Labilibaculum sp. DW002: one gene and its partner. The protein of the gene in region 1 binds, or shares a complex with, the protein of each later gene. Links are inferred from orthologs where the notes say so. Each region holds a gene or a part of one and is shown in the gene's direction. Other genes may lie near its edges. The genes, in order: L3049_RS21215 and rny.

The links.
Region 2: L3049_RS21215 (region 1) and rny share a complex: the UniProt entries of both Bacillus subtilis proteins name them as parts of the possible RNA degradosome complex. The link is inferred for Labilibaculum sp. DW002 from one-to-one orthologs.

Annotation. Positions count from the first base shown.
Region 1 is NZ_JAKJSC010000012.1:445-3,758, forward strand. What follows is about bases 87-3,067. They hold L3049_RS21215 (polyribonucleotide nucleotidyltransferase), read left to right. Parts: upstream 87-501; coding sequence 502-2,634; downstream 2,635-3,067. Other genes in these bases: rpsO (30S ribosomal protein S15), read left to right, coding at 127-396; L3049_RS21220 (hypothetical protein), read left to right, coding at 2,736-3,067. In the rest of the region: more of L3049_RS21220, read left to right, coding at 3,068-3,224. UniProt on the Bacillus subtilis protein: Involved in mRNA degradation. Catalyzes the phosphorolysis of single-stranded polyribonucleotides processively in the 3'- to 5'-direction. Necessary for competence development in Bacillus subtilis.
Region 2 is NZ_JAKJSC010000001.1:962,566-965,780, reverse strand. The notes cover bases 1-2,882. They hold rny (ribonuclease Y), read left to right. Parts: upstream 1-616; coding sequence 617-2,149; downstream 2,150-2,882. Other genes in these bases: L3049_RS03690 (transglutaminase family protein), read right to left, coding at 2,202-2,882; L3049_RS03700 (cell division protein ZapA), read left to right, coding at 135-425; L3049_RS03705 (hypothetical protein), read left to right, coding at 1-125. Also shown: more of L3049_RS03690, read right to left, coding at 2,883-3,062; L3049_RS03685 (nucleoside phosphorylase), read right to left, coding at 3,151-3,215. UniProt on the Bacillus subtilis protein: Endoribonuclease that initiates mRNA decay. Initiates the decay of all SAM-dependent riboswitches, such as yitJ riboswitch. Involved in processing of the gapA operon mRNA, it cleaves between cggR and gapA.

The DNA of each region.
Region 1 (3,314 bases):
AATTCAATAGATTAAGACGATGTTTTTGTGTTGATATCTTGCTTTGTAGAAAATATTGCTTAATTTTGCGAACTGATTGTGTTGAGCAGTCAATTATTATATTTTTTAAAATTCAAAAAAAGAATTATGTATTTATCAGCAGAAAAAAAGCAAGAGCTTTTCGAACAATACGGAAAGTCTAATAAAGACACTGGGGCTGCAGAATCTCAGATCGCTTTATTTTCCTACCGTATCGCTCACTTAACTGAGCACCTTAAGAAAAATAGAAAAGATTACAGTACCCAACGTGCGCTGCAATTGCTAGTAGGTAAAAGAAGAAGCCTATTAGATTACTTAAAAGCAAAAGATATTGAAAGATACCGTGCTATTATTAAAGCATTAAACATGCGTAAGTAATATCTTATAATATTAGCAATCTTGAGCAATCGGGATTGCTTTTTTTATTTAAGTACGGCAACATCTAGCCTTATCCCAATATAAGTTTGAATAAAACTACAAATGATGAATGTAATCGAAAAAAAAATTGAATTAGGTGATGGAAGGTCCATCACAATTGAAACAGGGAAATTAGCTAAACAAGCTGATGGATCTGTAGTAGTAAAAATGGGTAAGACCATGCTGTTGGCTACAGTTGTATCCGCAAAGGATGCAAAACCTGATGTGGATTTCATGCCATTATCAGTAGAATACAAAGAAAAATTTAGTGCTCTAGGAAGATTTCCAGGTGGTTTCATGAAACGTGAAGGTCGTCCTTCAGATCATGAGATTCTAGTTTGTCGTCTTGTGGATCGTGCTCTACGTCCACTATTCCCAGAAGATTATCATGCAGAAACTTTTGTTACAATTAACCTTATTTCGGTTGATGCTAATGATATGCCTGATGCAATTGCCGGTTTAGCTGCATCTGCTGCAATTGCAGTTTCAGATGTGCCATTTGCAGAACCAATTTCTGAAGTACGTGTTGCCAGAATAGATGGTAAAATGGTGATCAATCCTGGTCGTGAAGAGTTAGCTACAGCTGATCTTGATATGATTATTGCAGCTACCATGGATAACATCATGATGGTTGAAGGCGAAATGAACGAAGTTTCTGAGGCTGAAATGTTAGAGGCTATCAAAGTTGGCCATGAAGCTATTAAGGTTCAATGTCAAGCTCAAGTTGAGTTGGCTGAATTAACAGGTAAAACTGTAAAAAGAGAATATTGCCATGAGGAGAGTGATGAAGAGCTTCGTCAGTTAATCGTGGATAAAACATACGCTAAGGTATTAGCAGCTGCAAGATTGCAGAATCCAAATAAGCACCAGCGTGCTGAAGCATTCGCTTCAATTAAAAAAGAATTTGTTGAGGAATATTCAGAAGGAAAAGAAGCTTCAGATATCAACATGTCTTTAATTGGACGTTATTACCACGATGTAGAAAAAGATGCTGTTCGTGAAATGGTATTGGAAGATCGTAAACGTCTTGATGGTCGTGATACAGATCAAATCCGTCCTATCTGGTCTGAAATTGATTACCTTCCAGGTGCTCACGGATCAGCTGTATTTACACGTGGTGAGACTCAATCGTTAACATCAGTAACTTTAGGTACAAAGTTAGATGAGAAAATCGTTGACGATGTACTTTATAGAGGAAAAGAGAAGTTTGTTCTTCATTATAATTTCCCATCATTCTCAACTGGTGACGCCCGTCCAAATCGTGGTGTTAGCCGTAGAGAAGTAGGACATGGTAACCTGGCTTTCCGTGCTCTTAAAGGTATGATTCCAGCAGATTCTCCATATGCTATCCGTGTTGTTTCTGATATCCTTGAATCAAATGGTTCGTCTTCAATGGCAACAGTTTGTGCAGGTACATTAGCATTAATGGATGCAGGTATCCAAATCAAAAAGCCGGTAACTGGTATCGCAATGGGATTAATCTCAACTGAAGGTGCTAAAAAATATGCTGTTCTTTCTGATATCTTAGGTGATGAAGATCACTTGGGAGATATGGACTTTAAAGTAACAGGTACCAGAGATGGTATTACTGCTACTCAAATGGATATTAAAGTTGACGGACTTCCATACGAAGTATTGGAGCAAGCTCTAATGCAAGCACGTGATGGACGTCTTCATATTCTAGATAAGATTTCTGAGACTATTGAAACTCCAAGAGAAGATCTTAAGCCTCACGCTCCAAGAATTGTATCACTTGTTATTCCTAAGGATATGATTGGTGCTGTAATCGGACCAGGTGGTAAGATTATTCAAGAGATTCAAGAAACTTCAGGTGCGGTTATCGTAATCGAAGAAGTTGACGGAAAAGGTCATGTTGATATCTCAGCTGACAACAAAGAAGCAATTGATATTGCATTAGGTCGTATCAAAGGTATCACTGCAGTTCCTGAAGTTGGAACGATCTATAAAGGAAAAGTTAAGTCGATTGTTGCCTTTGGTGCTTTCGTCGAAGTTCTTCCTGGTAAAGATGGTTTACTTCACATTTCTGAAATTGAGCATCGCAGACTAAACACTGTTGATGAAGTATTGAAAGAAGGTCAGGAAGTTGAAGTGAAACTTATCGGTATCGATCCTAAAACAGGTAAATTGAAACTTTCTAGAAAAGTTTTATTACCAAAGCCTGAGAAAAACGAGAAATAATAAATCAATTATACGATTTAGAAATCCCGGATTTATTCCGGGATTTTTTTTTGATGTTTATTGAATGATTAACTTTGTAGAATTATTTAGGAAATGCTTTTATGGAAGAGAACTGGATCGAAGAAATATCAAAAAATATAGATGAGCAAATTGATTTGTACATATCGATAAAGGATTATCGGTTTTATCAGATCGAGAAGCTGAAACGAATTGCAAAATTACTTCAGAATCAAAAGAATTGCCTAGACTGTAAATATTCGCGGAAGGAATTAGAGGAAATTGTAAATGATCTGGATCGATTGATTAATAAGTCGGGGGTAAATAGAAGTGAGTATGAAAAGAGAGTAGAGAAATTGATTAAACATCTTAAAGTACAACATGACGTTTATCAAGCCCATCATTTTACTTATACCTATTCTGCAATTTTCACTTTAGTTGGAGCTTGTTTTGGTTTATTGCTTTCTTTTGGAATATTCTATTCATTTCATCCAACCACATTTTTCTTAGCTGCAGGAGTAGGAATGTTTGCTGGTAATGTTTTGGGAAGTCGAAAGGATAAATTTTACCTGCGAAATGGGAAGCAAATCTAATTTTCTTCTTAAAATATCATGAGTGAATTGTGATTATTTTTTTTGAGAAAGGACACTTTTTTCACAAGAAAAAATATTGTTAATAAATTA
Region 2 (3,215 bases), on another replicon or contig:
AATACAATACATTAAAGTTAGCCAAAACATTTGCGGCAAATAGTGGAGATTCGCAAGAGGCTAAGGTTAAAATTAACCGAATTGTGCGGGAGATTGATAAATGTATTGCTCTTTTAAACAGGTAGAATTTGTTTATGGACGAAAAACTTTCGATAAGAGTTAATGTAGCAGATCGTTTCTATCCTTTAAAGATAGATCGGAAACAGGAAGAGGTTATCCGAAAAGCTGCAAAAATGATTAATGAGAAAGTATTGCAATACAAACAACGATATAAAGATAAAGATACTCAAGATTTTTTGGCAATGGCCTCATTACAATACGTTATAAAGGTTATTGAAGCAGAAAATAAGACCGATGTTTCACCAGTTTTAGATGAAATTAAAGTGATGGAGCAGGAGTTAAGAGAATTTTTGGATAAAGAGTAGTTTACTTTTGAATAAAAAAGTAGAAACCCGCATTATTTCTTAAGCGATTAGCAATTTTAATGTTATGTAGTGATTTTCTCGTACCTTAAAGGTCGTTAAAATAATACTATTTAATGTTATGACTGCAAGCCTGAGTGATAGTGCGGGTTTTGTTTTATATATATAATAATATTGACTTAATATTCTATGATATGATTGAAATAATAATAGGGTCCATTGCTTTTGTTGGCGGGGGTGTTGTTTCTTACTTTGTTTTGCAAAAAGCTCTTAAAACTAAGAGCAGCTCAATAATTAAGGATGCCCAATCCGAAGCAGAGGTTCTCAAAAAAGATAAAATCTTACAAGCAAAGGAAAAATTCTTACAACTTAGAACCGAGCATGAAAAGCAGATTAATGCAAAGAATGCAAAGCTTTTAGTTGTTGAAAATAAAGTAAAACAGAAAGAAAATGCAGTAAATCAGCGTGTAGAAGATTTTCAGCGTAAGAAGAAAGAAGTTGATACCATACGTGAGAACTTAAATGTTCAAATGGAGTTGGTTGAAAGAAAAGAGTTGGAATTAGAAAAATCTAAGCGTCAACAAATTGAGCAGTTGGAGAAAATTTCCGGCTTATCAGCAGAAGAGGCAAAAAATCAGATTGTAGAATCTTTGAAAGAAGAGGCTAAAACTGAAGCTATGTCATATGTAAACGATATCATGGAGGATGCTAAGATGTCGGCTAATATGGAAGCTAAGAAAGTTGTTATTAAAACAATTCAGAGAGTAGCTACTGAAACTGCGATTGAAAATTCAGTGACTATTTTTCATATAGAATCAGATGAAATTAAGGGACGTATTATTGGTCGCGAAGGACGTAATATTCGTGCACTGGAAGCAGCTACAGGAATTGAAATTATTGTAGATGATACACCGGAAGCAATTGTACTTTCAGGTTTTGATCCGGTTCGCCGTGAAATTGCTCGTTTAGCCCTTCACCAATTGGTTACTGATGGTCGTATTCACCCGGCTCGTATCGAGGAAGTTGTGAATAAAACGCGTAAGCAAATTGAAGAGGAAATGGCTGAAACAGGTAAGCGCACAGCTATTGACTTAGGAATTCACGGTTTGCATCCTGAGTTAATTCGTATGATTGGTAAGATGAAATACCGTTCGTCATATGGACAAAACTTACTGCAGCACGCTCGTGAAACGGCTAACCTTTGTGCTATTATGGCGACAGAACTTGGTCTGAATGCTAAAAAAGCAAAACGTGCAGGATTGTTACATGATATAGGTAAGGTGCCAGATGATGAGCCAGAGTTGCCACACGCAATTTTAGGTATGAAATTGGCCGAGAAATACAAAGAGAAACCAGATATTTGTAATGCAATTGGAGCTCACCATGATGAAATTGAAATGACAACTTTGCTTGCTCCGATTATTCAAGCTTGTGATGCTATTTCAGGCGCTCGTCCAGGTGCACGTCGCGAGATTGTTGAATCTTATATCAAGCGTTTGAAGGACCTTGAAAACCTTGCTCTTTCGCATCCAGGTGTGTTGAAAACATATGCAATTCAGGCTGGTAGAGAATTAAGAGTAATTGTAGGTAGCGATAAAATTTCTGATAAAGAAGCAGAAACTTTATCCTTAGATATTGCTCAGAAAATTCAGGATGAGATGACTTATCCTGGACAGGTAAAGATCACGGTTATTCGTGAAACTAGAGCCATTAACTACGCTAAGTAGATAAACAATTATAGGTTAAAAAAGCACGCTTCGAAAGAAGCGTGCTTTTTTGTTATAAGGATTTGAATAATTCTTTGAAATTTGGAATGTAGCTATTCAATTTTAACTTTTTGTACACGCTAATTTCGTGCTGTACCAACCTTTTTATTAGACTATTATTCGATGTGGGAAGATAATATTTAGAGTTATTCTCTATGTTTTTTGTTGAAATAATCTGCGCAAGTTCCTTTTGTCCGAAAACGGTTCCTTTATCGATTGGGTTAATGTAAAAAAGAATTGAGTCGGAAGGTGTACGTTTTGATTCTGGGTGTTGTTCGTTTTTATAGCATAGTAAAACACTTCCAGGCAAATTAATGCCATAGACAGGTATGTTTAACTCTTGGGCAATTCCAGCGTAAATAATGGCTAGAATAATGTAATTACCATTTTTTTGAGATAAAACAGTTCCAATATCGCCGTCCCAATTAGTAGGCTGGTTAGGAGGAAGTGGATGATAATTATGAATGTTGTAGAAAAAATGGTTAAGAATTTTAATCTTTTCCAATGCAGTATGATGCTCGTTTAGTTCAAGGCTAACATCGTACTTTATTTTCTGAACATTTTTTCGAATAGGATCCGTTAAGAGGTTTGGATTGTAACTTTGATTGATTAATATAGCTCCATCAATCAAATTTGGTGATTCGGAAGCGGCCCATTTTATTAGATCCTTCTTGACATTAGTGAATTGAATTTTGTTGATAACTGATTCCAACCTTTCCTGGTACATTTCATTCTTTGAATTGAACCACGAATCTTCTAATTGAGGTATCGTACTTATCGGTAATTCTGCTAGCTCCTTTTCAATACTTCGATAAATTTCTTGATCAGGATCATCCAGTAAGGACAATAGAGCAGCTAATTTATTCTTATTCATATCAATAGGTTTAGTCCTCACTAAATATAGTAAAACCCGCAAGGAAAAACAATCTTGCGGGTTAAATCTTTGATAATAAGGGTAAAAGCTATTTGCAAAGTCGATCTAAAACGGTTTGAATCAACTTTTTTATCGTTGGTTTATAGTCTTTAC